DNA from 3 places in the Bacillus sp. JJ1609 genome. Region 3 is predicted to be linked to each of the others. Evidence: a T-box and tRNA genes for the amino acid it is inferred to sense, from the RefSeq annotation. Region 3 holds a T-box; the other regions hold tRNA genes.
The links. The T-box of region 3 lies ahead of argS (arginine--tRNA ligase). A T-box ahead of a tRNA ligase gene usually reads a tRNA of that ligase, here a tRNA-Arg.

Region 1 (5,694 bases), on a different contig from region 3:
ACCGAAGATCTGCTTTTGGCTACTGTTTTTGGCGGCATCGTCCTTGGTTCAGGTGTAGGGATTGTTATCCGCTATGGAGGGTCTTTAGATGGAACGGAGATATTAGCAATCCTGGCAAATAGAAAATTGCCTTTCTCAGTAGGTGAAATCATTATGTTCTTTAATATCTTCATTTTTGGAACAGCGGGTTTCGTCTTTGGATGGGATCGAGCAATGTATTCCATCCTCACTTATTTTATCGCGTTTAAAACGATTGATGTTGTGATGGCCGGATTGGACGAATCAAAAGCAGCATGGATTATCAGTGAACAGCATAAGGAAATCGGCGAAGCGATCCTGGCACGCCTGGGCCGTGGGGTTACATACTTGAATGGTGAAGGAGCATACACGGGGGATGACAAAAAAGTCATTTTCTGTGTTATTACAAGGCTTGAAGAAGCAAAGTTAAAATCGATTGTTGAAGAGCTTGACGATTCAGCTTTCCTTGCAGTCGGCAACATCGCAGAAGTCCGCGGGGGAAGGTTTAAGAAGAAAAATATTCATTAAAGGAAAAGGAAAGATGCATGAGAGCATCTTTCCTTTCTTTTATCCTCTAACCTTCGAATAAATATATGTATCATATGAAACCCCGTTCTGAATTATGTAGTTCTTTAAAATACCCTCCTTCTGGAAACCCAATTTCACAAGTAATTCATTTGATTGACCATTCTCGAGAAATACAACAGCACCAATTCTCATTAAATCCATTTCATTCAAACCAAATTCTAATGCCCTGCTTATGGACTCCTGAGCATATCCCTTTCCCCAGTAATCAGAATGGAGCTCATAGCCAATTTCAGCCCGCCTATTTTTTGAAGACCAGGCATGAAAACCTACTGTACCAATCAATCGACTTTGACCCTTTATTTGAATTCCCCATCTGAATCCTTTATTTTCAATATAATTCATTTTAAATGAATGAATGAGTCCAACAGTTTCTTCAATCTGAGTCATCTTTTCGGAGCCATAGTGCTGCATAACTCGATCATCTGAGAAATTTTTAAATAGGTCCTCTGCGTCATCCTCCTTAATTTCTCTAAGTATTAGACGGTTTGTTTCTAATTCTGGAAATTCCATACATCCTCCTGTTATGATCACTCTATTTTCTTAATACTTATTTCTTTTCCAGGGAGTAAATATCCTGCTAATTCAAAGAAAAAGTCGCCCTTTAAGGACGACCAATGAATTCATTCTTCTGCTGGCGCAGCATTGACAGCTATTTGATAGGCTTCAAGCAGATAAGTTTTTTCTATGTCGTTATTCAAACCAACCAAATACTGCTCGTCTCCCTTTTCTTCTACCTTCATCAGGACAGTGCCCTCTGGATCTCTGAGCAATGCAAATGATTCGCCTTTCATTTCAAATAGTGCTTCTACTTCATATTGCCTTTGTATTCCATTTTCATCCACGACAGTTACTAGGTCCCTGATTGAATCTTGATCCAATTATTCATCACCTCCAAGTATCATTATAATTTTCCCTTGCATTCTCTTTGTTATGAAAAGAGATTACATTATTGCCATGAAGAATGGTAAACATAAATTGTCTGTTGTTTTTTCTCTCATGCTTGCTAAATCAAAATTGTTCATTAATTTAAAATAAACTTTTAAATTCAATTCTCTTTTTTCATCTATATAATATTCCTAACGAACTTGTTTTTTGGAGGGTACGCTTGTGAAAACAGCAGGAATCGTAATTGGATCTACGATCGTTTCATTCGCATTTAATCTTTTTCTAATTCCTCATAGTATTATGAGCAGCGGCATAAGTGGCCTTTCAATCATTTTATCTATGCTTACCTCCTTTAACACAGGTATATTTAATTTTCTTTTAAATCTGCCATTACTGATCCTTGGCTATTTAAAATTAGGACGTAAATTTATTTTCTATACAATCCTTTCAGTTATAACCATTTCAATAACCCTTTATTTAATTCCGGTTGTTGCTCTTGCGGAAAACGCAATACTATCTTCTATATTTGGTGGTGCAATTGCTGGATTAGGTATAGGAATTATCTTCCGTTCATCGGGATCCTCTGGCGGTTTCGATATAGTCGGAATGCTTCTGGCAAGACGAAAAGATTTCCCTATGGGCACCTTGTTATTCGCGATGAATTCGATCGTTATTCTGTTATCAGGATTTTTATTTAGCTGGGACGCTGCATTAAATACACTTGTTTCGATTTATGTCCTTGGTAAAGTAATAGACAAAGTACATACCCACCATGTTAAACTCACCTTAATGATCATCACCAAAAAAGGTGAAGAAGTAAAACAGCATTTGTTAAAGAACGTTTATCGAGGAGTAACAGTCATCGACTCAGTTGGTGGCTACTCAAACGAAAAAAGCAATGTAATCATTACAGTAATCTCCCGTTATGAGCTTACCGAAGTTAAAACATTGATTGAAGAAATCGATCCGGAAGCCTTTGTGAATATTACTGAAACTTTAGAGGTAATGGGACTTTTCCATAGAAAACAACATTAATCTAAAAACATTCAAGAAGGAGAAATATACTCTTCTTGAATGTTTTTTCATTTTCCACTAAAATTCATCTTGTAATGTTTTTCATTTCATCATATAATAATTGAGTCGTCAAAATTATATCATGTCTCAGTAGCTCAGTAGGATAGAGCAACAGTTTCCTAAACTGTAGGTCGGAGGTTCGAATCCTCTCTGGGACACTAAAAATAAAGCCTTTCTCTTTTTGAGAAAGGCTTTATTTTTTGGGGAATTGGAACTAAAGTGTTTATTTTGTCGTCTATATAGATGAAATATCGTGTTCGCGTTTTATATATCTGAAAAGTGTTATGATCTTCTTTTGGATTAAGATTGATAGTTTGTGGTATTTATACACCATGACCAATTAAGTTAAAGGGGAAATGATATGAGAGCTAAAATGAAAGACATTCCTTATTTATTATTTTTGCTGGTGATGCCAGCATTAGGATTAATATATAAACTTTTAAATGCGAATCCTCGTGATCCGGTAATCCTTTCTACACACATAGATACTATGATTCCTTTTTTACCTGTGTTCATACTGCCCTATATTATCTGGTACGCTTTTATTTTGGGCTACCTGATTTATTTTTGGTATAAAGATATCAGTGTCTATCTCAAGACTTTGAGTGTCATTGTTATTGGTGAATCAGTTTGTTTCCTGATTTACTTTTATTTTCAAACGACAGTGCCTCGTCCAGATGTGTCCGGGGATGGAATGTTAGCGAACCTCGTTCGAATGATTTATAGTCATGACCAGCCTTATAATGCGTTTCCTAGCATCCATGTTTTAACGACATTCGCTATCATTCTTGGCTATATTAACATTCGGAATAAGCATTTATTTCATTCTGTTTTTGTACCGGTGATTGGTTCTTTGATTATTGTTTCTACTCTTTTTGTAAAACAGCATTATATCCTCGACATGTTTGGTTCGATGTTCTTAACCTCATTCATTTATGGAATTGTTTTTGAACTTTATGAACTGAAAATTGCAGAGAAAACCAATACAATATATTTAAAAGAATAGCGAAAGAAGGGCCATCAGGTTTGATGGTCCTTTTTTTACTTTTATACAATGTCAATGTTTACAGCTGATGATCGCATTCTACTGATAAGGATGATGATTTTCCTGAAAGTGGAATTCCTCTATTTATTACCTCTCGAAACCCCTTCCCACATACTTGTAATAATAGTATGTGATATGCTCAACTTTCTTTTATCCATATCTTTTTTTGTAAAACAAAAGAAATTATACCGATTATAACGACCACAAATAAACTAACGAAGAAACCCATCCGGATGGTTTTTTCCATTAGTGTTCCACTTACAGCGGCAAGAATCAATGCAATGCCTATGAAAGAAATGAATTTACCCCAAGCTTTCATTTCCAATAATTTCAGTGCGGAAAGGATGATAAATGCCCAATTGTATAAAATCAAGATTCCGGCTGCAGTAGTGATATACTCATAAATTTTTCCTGGCAGCAGCAGTGCTGTTACAATGGACGCAATTAATCCAACAACCGCAAGTAATAGTGAAGGCAAAGGGAGTTGCTTCCACTTTTCGAGTTTTTTTGAAAAAACATTTGGTGCATCTCCATCTTTCGCAAGTGTAACCAGCAATGTGGTCACTCCGAATAAAGAGGCAGTCATTGTTGAAAAACCAGCAATTATAATGGCTGCATTAAAAACATGTGGGAAGAAGCTGAGATGATATTGGTCAAGTGCTGTAACAAAGGGGCTTTCCTTTTCATTGAATGCACCATGTGAAGCCATGATTACCGCAAGTCCAAGAGCAAGAACATATATGATCATTAATAAAATCAGCATGATGATCCCTGCTTTTGGCGCATCCTCCTTCTTCTTGAGTCTTGTCGCCATTAGGCCAATTACTTCTATTCCGCCGTAAGCGTAGAATGCATAAATCAATGATGACCAAAACCCCTTAAAGCCTTCAATAAATAATTTATTAGGTTCTTTTGGAATGAGCAGTTCTTTCGGTTCTAACTTAAACCAGCCCATGAGCGCCGCAATGGCAATTATAATAAACATGATGATGGCTGCAGTTTTAACAATAGCAAACAAATCCTCTACCTTATCAAATCCTTTATTTCCGGTTAGTACAACTCCTATGGACAATATCGCAAATCCCGATGCAAATATCCATAAAGGCACTCTAGGAAACCAAAATTGAGCTAATATCGAAAGTGCTGTTAATTGGCTTCCCATGATCAGGATATTTGAGCTCCAATAATTCCATCCGCAGCAGAAGCCAGCCCATTTTCCGTAAGCTTGATTGGCATAATAGCAAAAGGAACCTTCTTGCGGATCCACTGCAGTCATTTTAGCTAATAAATTATAGACCACATAAGTTCCGATTGCTGCCAAAATAAAAGAAAGTACGATGGATGGTCCAGTTATTTTGATTCCAATGGCAGACCCTAGAAAAAAACCTGTACCTATCGTACATCCAACTCCAATTAATGAAAGCTGCCACCATTTTAAATCCCCTTCTTTAGGAGCAGACCCTTTGCAAGAGTTACTTGATGGGAAAAAGAAATCCAAGCCCATTACCTCCTTCAACACGTATTATCATTCGAGAATTGAAGTTTATTTATGTACGAAACTTCTATATTTGACTAATGATTAAAAAAAGCCGACTCGTAAAGAATCGACTTTGCAAATTTATTTTTTGCTTTTTTCGGAATCTGAATTATTTTTAAGGCCTGTCATTGTCCTGTACATTTGAGTGTACATGCTTCCTTGGACGATATTTTCCAGGAAGAATTCGCCAATCAGCTTTTTGTATTCTTCATCCTCAAACATCTTTTTATTTTGCAGTTCCATTTCCGCTAATCCTTCATAAGTTGAGATTAATGCATACGTATGATCTTCCCCTGAAATCGGCGATAACAATTCAATCCGATGATCATACTGTTCATTTCGGAAGCTTTGAATCAACCGTAAATTTTTAATTGCAGCAGGAAAATTTTCCTGCTTGATTTCAAATGTTTGAATAACAATAACAGACATAGCCTATCCCCCTGTAGATCATAGATAGGATTAGATTTTTCCATTGTTAGACAAACTATTCATACCTTGTATCGTTTTAAATCTGCTGCTCAAATAATGTATTGCGATCATTGTATTT
Region 2 (5,694 bases), on a different contig from region 3:
ACAGGAAGTATGCAAAGCTCAGGGACGTAAAGTATATATTTGCAATTTAATGACCCAGGCAGGGGAAACGCATAACTTTACTGCAAGTGACCATATAAAGGCAATCTATGACCATATGGATTGTGCATTTATCGATACGATCCTTGTGAATAACGAAACAATCCCTCCAGATGTCGAGCTGCGTTATAAAGAGGAACTGGCCCAACCCGTTCATTTTGATTTGGAAAGGTTGATGGCTCTTGGGATTGAGATCGTTCAGGAGGAAATTGCCGAGCTTGATGGAAATGTGATCAGGCATGATACAAAAAAAGTTTCAGAAATTTTGTATTCTATGATTTTAAATGAAACTAAAAAGAGATATAACGCGTAATATAGGATGCAAGCGTTTGTCTTCTTTTTAAAAAATAGACATTATGGTTAAAAACAGCTCAAGCGCCTGTAGAGGTCGTTCTGTCCAGTGAATGTGACTACATCAGATCACTTCGAGGGACCAGCTGGAAAATCGATGTGTAGGACTTTTCCGGCTATTCTAAAGCGCTTGTGCTTTATATATTTAGGGGGTGAGAAGGTGTCGTTCGCTTCGGAAACAAAAAAGGAACTCACGAACATTGATACAAAGGGCTGCTGCACCAATGCGGAACTCTCTGCCCTCATCAGGATGAATGGCTCCCTTTCCTTCTCAAATCGTAAGCTCATCGTAGACATTCAGACTGAAAATGCTGCAATCGCACGGCGGATCTATACCCTGATTAAAAAAAGCTATCAGGTTCAGGTAGAACTGCTTGTACGAAAAAAAATGCGGCTGAAAAAGAATAATGTTTATATTGTCCGCTTGAAGGAATCAGCCAGAGAAATTCTGGAGGATTTAAAGATTTTAGGAGAAGGCTTTGAAATTATTCATGATATTTCGGAAGACCTTGTGAAAAAGAAATGTTGTAAGCGTTCTTATCTAAGAGGTGCATTTCTCGCTGGAGGCTCAGTCAACAACCCGGAGACTTCCTCCTATCATTTGGAGATTGCATCCATGTACCAGGAGCATAATGAATCGTTATGTGAATTGATGAATACTTTTGGACTGAACAGCAAAACGCTCGAACGGAAGAAAGGATTTATCACCTATTTAAAAGAGGCTGAAAAAATTACCGAGTTTCTGAATATTGTCGGCGGACATAACGCTTTGATGAGATTCGAGGATATCCGGATCGTCCGTGATATGAGGAACTCAGTGAACCGTCTTGTCAATTGTGAAACTGCTAACTTGAACAAAACGATTGGTGCAGCACTTCGCCAGGTGGAAAATATCCGATATATCCGCGATACGGTAGGTCTGCACATTTTACCAGATAAGCTAAAGGAAATCGCCCAGCTTCGTGTAGACTACCAGGATGTTACCTTAAAAGAGTTAGGTGAGATGGTAACAGGGGGTACAATAAGTAAATCAGGAATCAATCACCGGCTGAGAAAGATAGATGAAATCGCAGACAAACTACGAGCCGGACAGATCATAAATAAATAGAGGGTTAGAGGAGGAAAACTAAAATGGTAGAAAAACAGGTTGAAGTGAAATTGAAAACTGGTTTACAGGCTCGCCCGGCAGCATTGTTTGTACAAGAAGCGAACCGCTTCTCATCCGATATTTTTCTTGAGAAGGACGGTAAAAAGGTAAATGCGAAGAGCATCATGGGATTGATGAGCCTTGCAGTCAGCGCGGGTGCATCTGTTAACTTAATCGCCGACGGCAATGATGAAGAGGAAGCTTTGGAGAAGCTTGCTGAATATATCCAAAAAGAAAATTAATCCGACTTCCGGTGAATCCCAATTAGAAAAAAACTCGCTCCCAAATTTGGGAGCGAGTTTTTCGTCTAATTACTTATCTTTCTTTTCTTCAAGCACATTGCGTGTAATGATCTGGTCAACAAGACCGTATTCTTTTGCACGCTCAGCTGTCATGAAGTTATCACGGTCTGTATCCTTAGCGATTACATCAAGAGGCTGGCCAGTGCGCTCAGAAAGGATTGTATTCAATTTATCACGAAGGAAAAGAATGCGCTTAGCAGCGATTTCAATTTCAGTCGCTTGTCCTTGAGCACCGCCAAGTGGCTGGTGAATCATGACTTCACTGTTTGGAAGGGCATAACGCTTCCCTTTAGTTCCAGCAGCAAGTAAGAATGCACCCATTGATGCGGCCATACCGATACAGATTGTTTGTACATCTGGTCTGATGAACTGCATTGTATCGTAGATTGCCATACCGGCAGTGATGCTGCCGCCTGGGCTATTAATGTAGATGGATATGTCTTTTTCTGGGTTTTCTGCTTCCAGGAATAAGAGCTGGGCTACGATTGAATTGGAGACATGGTCATCAATCCCGCTTCCTAGCATAATGATGCGATCCTTTAAAAGGCGGGAATAAATGTCATATGCCCGTTCGCCCCGATTCGTTTGTTCGATAACTGTAGGAATCAAGTTCATGTTTGTTTTCCTCCTTTGACATAAAGATCTTCAGTGCCATATAAAGGCAGTAAGCAAGCTGGCAGTAAATGGTTTGTTTGCCAGAATAGCTATGTATTTTAATGATACACGCATGGTCAATAAAGGTCAAACGAATCGCTTACAAAGCGTTGATAAACTGTTCGACAATTAATTTGATAATTTTGACCAATTTACTCTACCGTATCCATCTTACCCATGATTACACATTTTAAACAAAAAATCAGTCTTGCAATGCCAATGAATCTACCCTATAATAGGTAAGCGTAACGCTAATTTGGTTAGCCGTACACCTATTTAAAATATGCCCTCGTGGTGCAACGGATAGCACGTAAGATTCCGGTTCTTGAGATGTGGGTTCGATTCCTGCCGAGGGCGCTGCCAAAACCTCTTGTCTGATATCAGGCAAGGGGTTTTTCTTTTTCCCGATTTGAACTTGACTGGTCAATTGAAAACGATGCCAAATTCTTTCCATACACCAATGCTCATTTATCATGTAAAATAAGTGCAGGGGTGATTTAGATGGATCTTAAAGCCGGATTGTGGCAGAAACAGACATTAAAATTGGCGATGACTCAAGAACTTTCCCAGGCGATTGCGCTCTTGCAATATTCTGCCCAGGAGCTTGCTGCTTTTCTTGAAGCTAAATCCATGGAAAATCCCCTGATTCAAGTAGACTTTAAAAATATCACTACATTTGATTCAGGTATGGACCGCACGAGAAAGACGCTAAAACGGACTTTCGAGCGTGATCAGAAAAACCTGATTGAGCAAATTGGCTCGAGTGAGAGCGATACTCTCGAAGACTATCTCCTTTCACAGTTAAATTTGCTTCGCGATACACCTGAGCAAAAACATATTTTACATGTATTAATTGAAAATATAGATGAAAACGGTTACCTGAAGGATGACCTTACAAAAAGGGTAAACCAGCCCGAAGAAGCCATATATTCAGCATTGAAAAAACTACAGGCCCTCGATCCAGCTGGAATTGCAGCCAGGGACCTTCAAGAGTGCTTGCTCCTTCAGCTGGAGCGTAAAAACCCAACACCTGACAATGAGCTTTCCAAAATAATTATCGGAGAACACTTTCTCCTTTTTGCCGAGAAAAAGTGGAAACCATTGGCGAAAATGCTGAGCATTGATATAAAGGACATCCAAAAAGTCCATGATTATGTTCAACAGCTAAATCCAAAGCCAGGGGCTATTTTTCAAAGAGAGAAGCCAGCCTACATCGTAGCTGATGTGGTCGTGAAGCGTGACGGCGAAGAGCTGTCAGTCAGTGTGTTTGATGCCTTGATCCCGAAGATTTCATTTAATGAAGGATATTACCGACAGCTTTCAAACCATAAAGATTCAGAAGTGAATAAATTCCTCCAGGAAAAACAAGGGGATTTCCAATGGATCCAGCGCAGTCTCGAGCAAAGGAAAGAAACGCTGTTAAAGGTATCGATGAAAATTATTGAAAAGCAAAGGGAGTTTTTCCTGATTGGACCTGCCCACTTGAATCCGATGACGATGAGGGAAGTCGCCGAAGAACTTGAAATCCATGAATCCACGGTAAGCCGGACGGTCCGGGAAAAATATATGCAGACACCAGCCGGTACTTATGAACTGAAATATTTTTTCACAAGTGCTGTGCAAACTACAGAAAACGATCACGCCTCATCGCAAAAGGTAAAAGCTTCGATCGAAGCTTTAATAAAAGAAGAAAATAAACAAAAGCCAGTTTCGGATCAGGATATCGTCGAAATGTTAAAAGAGAGGGAAGGCATGGTGGTTTCCCGGAGAACCGTAGCCAAATACCGCGACCAGCTTGGCATCCCCTCTTCCTCAAAGCGGAAACGATTTGATTGATTTTACATGGTTCGTTTTTTATGATTTCGGAATAAAACATAGAATTCCGGAATATAATTTATTTTTCCGGAATAAAACGCAGAGTTCCGGAATATAATCGATTTTTCCGGAATAAAACGCAAAATTCCGGAATAAAATCCAATCGGTTTTTTTCCGGAATAAATATTAGGTGTTGCTTAGTCGATTCAAATATAAAAAAGAAATCGTTTAAAGGAGAACTCATGAAAAAAACAGTCAAACTCTATTCCCGCCCCCGCTGCCACCTGTGCGAGACAGCCCGTGAAATCCTTGAAGACCTGCAGCAGCAGTGGAATTTTACAATAGAAGAAATCAACATTGATCTGGATGATGAGCTGGTAGAAAAGTATGGAATCATGATTCCTGTCGTGGAATTGGACGGGGAAGAGCTGCAATATGGCATTGTGAACAAAAAATTCATAAGTGAAGCGTTTACAAGAAAAAACCTTGAGTTTATTAGTTGAATTGAGTTTTCACTCCTGTTAGAATGAAATCTGTAGCAGGGGTGATTTTTTTTACCGCGAGTGGGACATAATATGTCTTGGCGGGACATTTTGTGACCAACAGTAAAAAAGGAGAATATCATTATGCACGATTCGCTCATTGATATTCAAAAAAGAATATTGCCCGATTTAATGCAAGTTATGCAAAAACGATACCTCATCCTGCAGTACATAAACGTGATGCAGCCGGTAGGCAGGAGAAACCTTTCCGTCAGCTTGAACCTGACAGAGCGGGTTTTGCGTTCTGAGGTGGAATTTTTGAAGGATCAGAATCTGATCTCGATGTCGGTTCAGGGAATGACACTGACGAATGAGGGAAAAGATATACTGGAAAGTCTTGATAGTGTAATGCGCGATATTATGGGTATTAACACATTAGAGCGCCAGCTTAAGGAGCGCATGGGTATCAGAAAAGTGATTGTTGTCCCTGGGGACAGTGACCGCTCACCATGGGTGAAGAGCGAGCTTGGCCGCGCGACAGCCGATAGCATGAAAGATCTTCTGCAAAGCAACAATATCATTGCTGTGACAGGTGGATCGACAATGGCGGCTGTGGCGGATATGCTGACTCCAGACTTTGGCGAAAAAGATTTGCTGTTTGTTCCGGCAAGAGGCGGAATTGGTGAGGACGTCAAGAACCAGGCAAACACGATTTGCGCAATTATGGCAGATAACACGAATTCGCGTCATCGGGTATTTTATGTTCCCGACCAGGTCAGCAGCGAGATTTACGAATCCTTCATTAAAGAACCGCTGATTTACGAGGTATGGAATTTAGTTAAATCCGCTAGCATGGTTTTACATGGTATTGGAGACGCTATAACAA
Region 3 (5,694 bases):
TGAATGAACTGCAAATGCCCCTCCAACTAAACACGGTTATATCACGTTATAACTTTGAGTATCTTGAGGAAATGGCTGAATTGATGAAGGAACTAAAGGTCGTCATGTGGTACATTTTCCTGCTCGTGCCGACTGGCCGTGGTCAGCTTGACGCCTGCCTGACACCGACAGAGCATGAGAAGGTTTTCCGCTGGCTATACGAACTGAGTAAAACGGCACCATTTGATATTAAAACAACCGCTGCTCAGCATTATCGTCGGGTTGTATTCCAACAAAAGGCACGGGAAAAAGGGTTGATCTGTCCGAGATTCGATATGAGGATACATTGACCAAGGATATGGCATCTGTCATAGATGGACTTAAACGCGCTCCCATGGGTGTTAATGACGGGAATGGATTTGTATTCGTATCACATACAGGAGATGTCATGCCATCCGGCCTTCTTCCGCTTGTTGGGGGAAACGTTAGAGAAAAGTCTCTTGCTGAAATTTATCGCGAATCCCCTATTTTTAAAGATCTGCGCACCCCGGATAAATACAAAGGAAAGTGCGGTGTCTGTGAATTTCGCTACGTCTGCGGCGGGTCCCGCTCCAGAACATATGCCGTAACAGGAGACTATATGGAAAGCGAGCCCTACTGTGTTTACATTCCAGAAGCAATTCGCAAAAAAGAAAAAACTGTATAACTTGAATGAGATTTTGATCCCCTTGAATCATTTGCAGGGGATTTTTTGTTTGGAAGAGGTATTGGGAAGATAAATCAGGGATCATGAATCTCAATTTTGTTGAAATTTAGAGTGAAATTTACTCCACTTAAAAATATATTGGCGAAGTTCACAATTATTTTGGCGGAAACGAAGTTATTCTGGCGAAAATGTCCTATATTCTGGCGAACTGGAAATAATCCTCGATAAATTCCAGTTTTAAATAGAAGATTTTGAACCGTGCAAATTCCTCAGTAGTAAAAAATTCTCATTAAACAATTAAAAGAATATTTACTACAATCCGCAAAATATAGCCTGAATTCCGTGAAAAGCATGGGGGTTCAGGAAACTTGTAAATGAACTGTTAAAGTTGAATAGGCTTTACACATTGAATAACTTTTTCATTTATGACACTTTCTTGACTTCAGTATAACTGTGACATAAAGCACCGACGCAGAGCCTTAAAGGGCTTTACAATTAAACTAACGAAAGGATGGTGCAAAAATGACAATCTCTATTGATCAAAGCGCATACAAATGGTTTGAGAACGAATTTGGTACAGCAAAGCCGTTTTTCATCCGCCTTTACCCTCAATATGGCGGGTTTGGTGACAAGAACAAAGGGTACAGCCTTGCGTTTGCTCTTGAAACACCTGCTATTGCCGCTGAGCAGCAAGAGATTGATGGAATAACATTCTTTGTCGAGTCAAATGATACCTGGTTTTTTGAAGAAACCGATGTTGAAATTAAGTACAGTGAAGCAGAACAGGAAATATTCGCAGCGTATAAGGAGCATCATTAAAAATAGCTTTTACCATGATTGGCATGTGTTTTGGTACTTACTTGTAACAGTTTCATGCATATGAATGCCCTCTCATTAAAACAAAATATAATTTTGATTTTTATAAGGGAAACCTAGTACAAATAGGTTGAGCCTCAGGCAAATGCCTGAGGCTCTTTATGTTCTACATTTCCTTTGGAGCTTTAATCCCAAGCAATCGTAATCCTTCCTCTAGTACAACACTGACAGAATACACAAGTGCTAATCGGGATTCCTTTTCCTCGTTTTCATCCAGAATCCGTATTTCACCGTAATATTTATTAAAGGCTTGGGCAAGGTCGAGGACATATTTTGCAATTTGTGAAGGATCGTATTTGCCAGCTGCTCTTCTGATTGCTTCTGGAAACTGAAGCAGCTCGATCACAACCGGCCATTCTGCCTCTCCGTACAGATAGACGTCTACGAGATTTCCCGACCATGCAGCTTTACGCAAGATTGATTGTGCACGAGCGTTGGTATATTGAACGTACGGACCTGTTTCGCCTTCCACCTTCAACATATCCCCCAGCGAAAACTCTATATCATTCATCCGGAAATTTTTCAGGTCATGGAACATGATCGCCCCTGTGCCAACCATTGCTGCCGTTTCCTCCTTATTAGCTAAGGAAGGATTCTTTTCCTCGATATTTTTTAATCCAAGTTGAATCGATTCATTCATGACTTCTTCTAACAAAACAACTTTGCCTTTACGGGTGGACATTTTCTTCCCGTCCTTCAGCATCATGCCGAATGGGATATGAACCAAATCATCTGCCCAGTTAAAATTCATTTTCGCAAGAACTGCCTTCAGTTGTTTAAAATGAAGGCTTTGTTCATTCCCTACCACATATAGAGATTTCACAAATCGATACTGATCAAACCGGTATTTAGCCGCAGCCAAATCCCTTGTTGCGTACAATGTTGCACCGTCCGATTTTTTAATCAGGCAAGGAGGCAGTTCATTCTCATCGAGGGTAACAACCTGCGCACCATCAGATTCCTTTAGCAGTCCGCTATCCTCTAACAGTTCTACAATTTCGGCCATGTTATCATTATAGAACGCTTCCCCAGCAAAGGAATCAAATTCAATGCCCATCAAATCATAAATCTTTGTGAACTCCTTCAGTGATTCATCTCTGAACCATTTCCATAGTTCTAATGAATGTTCGTCACCATCTTCAAGTCTCTTGAACCAATCACGTCCTGCTTGTTCGAGTTCAAGATTTGCTTCTGCCTCTTCATGAAATCTTATATATAGCGCCAGCAATTCCTTAATGGGATCGGTTTTCACTTTCTCTTCAGATCCCCACATTTTGTAAGCAGTAATCAGCTTTCCAAATTGAGTTCCCCAATCTCCTAAGTGATTGATTTTCACTGGCTTGTATCCAGTTTTCTCTAGAATTAGAGCGATTGCATTACCAATCACTGTTGACCGCAGATGTCCCATTGAAAATGGCTTTGCTATGTTTGGGGACGACAGATCAATTGCTACAGTTCCGTTTTCTCCAATTGAAAGGTCTCCGTAACGTTCCTTATGCTCCATAATCTCCTTGACTACTTCCTTTGCAATCAATCTTTTATTGAGAAATGCATTTACATACCCCCCTGCTGGCTCGACTTTTTCAAAAAGCTCCAGACTCTTGCCTTGAAGCTTGTTGCTGAGTTCTTGAGCAATTTTTGCTGGAGCTTTACGCATTACCTTGGCAAGCTGGAAGCATGGGAACGCTAAATCACCTTGTTTGGAAAATCTTGGTTTTTCAATCAGCTGCTCCACATCTTCGATTGTAAGTTTTTCAACTAACACAGAATCTATGATCTGAGCAAAATTCTTTACATACTTCATGCTAAAACCTCCCTAAAAATAAAAAAACTCCCGTCTCTATAAAAGAGACGAGAGTTGAATCCCGCGGTACCACCCTAATTGTTCCAAAAAAGGAACCTGCTTGCATTGATAACGGAATCTCTCCGGCTTGCCCTACTGATTTCAGGCAGGCATCTCAAAAGTGCGCTTCATTATTCAGTCGCACCAGGCTTTCACCTTCCCTGGCTCGCTGCAGCAGACTTTAAATAACTACTCTCTTTTTCATCGATTAGATATTTTTACCATTATATACAACCGTACTTAAACTTTGCAACCATTATTTTATGATTAATGCAGTATCAAATTCCTGGATAGATCTGTTGCGGTCATCGTACCTTTCAGTGTAGTTTCCATCTGTGTATTCACGAATAATTTTTCTCCAAAACGTTTTTGCTGGTTCATTCTTTTCAACTTGCGTGATGCTCCATTTTCCTGGAAACAGGTCAAAAAGTTTAACGGCAGCTGCTTTTCCAAATCCCATGCGGTAAAATTTCCTCATAATGAAGAACTCCCTAATGATGTGAGGAACATCTTCCGATCCACTTTCGACCAGAGCAAAGCCTGCCAGTTCGCCTTCATGAATAATGAAAAACGCATGCATATTTTGATCTGTCCAATACGGCTTCAAATCAAAAGGGGCGTATCTTCCATTTCCTTCAAGCTTGATTTCCTGATATACCGTAAACTCATAAATATATAATTGCATTAAATTATGAAGTGTGTCTTCATCCCCTTGTTTTACAGGTACTAAGTAAATCACTGGTTTCCTCCTTAGAGTAGTTTTTATAATAGATCACTGTCGTGCCAAAAGAAATGCTAAGGATTCTGCATAAATTGGAATTCGGCCCCATTCTATGTACTCTAAGCTTTGATAGAGCATATTTGAGTGATCTCCTGCTGATATTAAGAAATAGCAATGACCTATTCTCTCTCGAACAATCTTCTGCTGGAATCATTAGCGCTATTCCGATACCTGTTCTTCGTAAATCTTTAATACTTTTCTATATAAAATATTAAAATCCTTTTTAAAATTTAATTTTTTTGCGCATCTAGACGAGCACCTAAAATAGGAAATTAAAAGAGGGAATAACACAGCCATCTCACTAAAAAAGAGCTGCCTAAATGCAGCCCTTATTCATCTCGCTTTGGATAAGAAAATTCATAAGTAATTTCTTTTCCAGTCAGGGTTATTTTTACAATTACATATCCAGTTTTGGAGGCGAAGATATGCGTTGATCCACTCCCTGAGTCTTCTAGCCACTCACCTGTTGATTTAATTTTATTAAGGTAATTTCTGAATTCCTTCACATTGGCTTTTTCCCAAAGGTATTTTTCAGTATTGTCAAACTTCACTATAGGTTCCAATCCAACTGGAAACGGCAAAGTGTCGTATCCGTGGGTGACATAAAGCTGTTCATCATGAATATTAGGCTTTTGATCCTTAAACTCCAATGTAGCGATTAAATGGAATATTTCAGCGTATTCAACCTTGGGATAGTCAAAACTGAAATGTGTTGTCTTATTGTCTATATTAACGAAAAAGTGGTAGCGCAGTGAAACATCTGTCATTTTCACATGCTCTATATATAGAGTTGTGGGATAAGGGAAACTTTCCAATTCCTTTTCTACATACATTGCACCAGAGCTGATTATCTTTTTTTGTTCCTCTTCTTTCACTGTCTCTGCATAACCGATTTGTACAGAGTTCCCTTCCTTGAAAAATGCATAGCCATTTTCCATTCTTTCACTATAAATATCCTCTACTTGCCAGGAAAATTGACTATTCCCGCTAGCAGTTGAAACAGGGCTTTCCTTTATTTGATTATTTGATTGCAACTGGAACAGAATACCGGCTGAAATTAACAGGAAAATGCTAGTAAGCACTAAATTTTTCCATTCATATCTCCTGGTCCTTTCGTTATTCTGAGTTCTAATCGAACTAGTAATCCTTCTTCGAATTGCCTCTTTTTTGTGCGCAGGAGGTTTAACTTGTTTAAGAAGTTCCCAATTGTCATCAGAATGATTGTTCAATTTGATTACCTCCTTTGATGACTTCCATTTTTTTTAAAGCCGCTAGAGCCCTTGATAAAGTCTTTCGGACCTTTGTATCTGACCATCCGAGGATTTCGGTTATTTCTTTTGTTGAACATTCTTCAATCTTCTTCAAGGTGATTACCAGTCGGTACTCCGGTTTGAGCAATTGGATGGCCACAATCACCTGCTCTACCGATTCACGGTTTGCTACATATTGTTCCAGGTCAAATGTAGATGGGATCTCTCTTTCTACGGAAAAGGCAGAAAAAATCCTTCT

Region 1: it has a tRNA-Arg gene. The T-box ahead of argS (arginine--tRNA ligase) is inferred to sense a tRNA for this amino acid. The anticodon was not compared.
Region 2: it has a tRNA-Arg gene. The T-box ahead of argS (arginine--tRNA ligase) is inferred to sense a tRNA for this amino acid. The anticodon was not compared.

Annotation. Positions count from the first base shown of each region.
Region 1 covers NZ_JBALSS010000020.1:62,286-67,979, reverse strand. The annotation lists gene V7654_RS15630 (YitT family protein) at 1-546, shown strand, start outside; gene V7654_RS15625 (GNAT family N-acetyltransferase) at 586-1,116, opposite strand; gene V7654_RS15620 (DUF1292 domain-containing protein) at 1,227-1,484, opposite strand; gene V7654_RS15615 (YitT family protein) at 1,714-2,526, shown strand; tRNA gene V7654_RS15610 (tRNA-Arg) at 2,650-2,723, shown strand; gene V7654_RS15605 (phosphatase PAP2 family protein) at 2,927-3,571, shown strand; gene V7654_RS15600 (amino acid permease) at 3,750-5,108, opposite strand; gene V7654_RS15595 (hypothetical protein) at 5,229-5,576, opposite strand; gene V7654_RS15590 (ABC transporter permease subunit) at 5,653-5,694, opposite strand, start outside.
Region 2 covers NZ_JBALSS010000005.1:89,785-95,478, forward strand. The annotation lists gene V7654_RS04120 (gluconeogenesis factor YvcK family protein) at 1-370, shown strand, start outside; gene whiA (DNA-binding protein WhiA) at 569-1,516, shown strand; gene V7654_RS04130 (HPr family phosphocarrier protein) at 1,540-1,797, shown strand; gene clpP (ATP-dependent Clp endopeptidase proteolytic subunit ClpP) at 1,867-2,472, opposite strand; tRNA gene V7654_RS04140 (tRNA-Arg) at 2,797-2,868, shown strand; gene rpoN (RNA polymerase factor sigma-54) at 3,013-4,347, shown strand; gene V7654_RS04150 (glutaredoxin family protein) at 4,569-4,829, shown strand; gene V7654_RS04155 (sugar-binding transcriptional regulator) at 4,953-5,694, shown strand, end outside.
Region 3 covers NZ_JBALSS010000013.1:98,931-104,624, reverse strand. The annotation lists partial or broken gene V7654_RS12070 (TIGR04053 family radical SAM/SPASM domain-containing protein) at 1-685, shown strand, start outside; gene V7654_RS12065 (HesB/YadR/YfhF family protein) at 1,208-1,504, shown strand; gene argS (arginine--tRNA ligase) at 1,668-3,365, opposite strand; T-box leader at 3,406-3,618, opposite strand; gene V7654_RS12055 (GNAT family N-acetyltransferase) at 3,661-4,143, opposite strand; gene V7654_RS12050 (hypothetical protein) at 4,515-5,414, opposite strand; gene V7654_RS12045 (RNA polymerase sigma factor) at 5,398-5,694, opposite strand, start outside.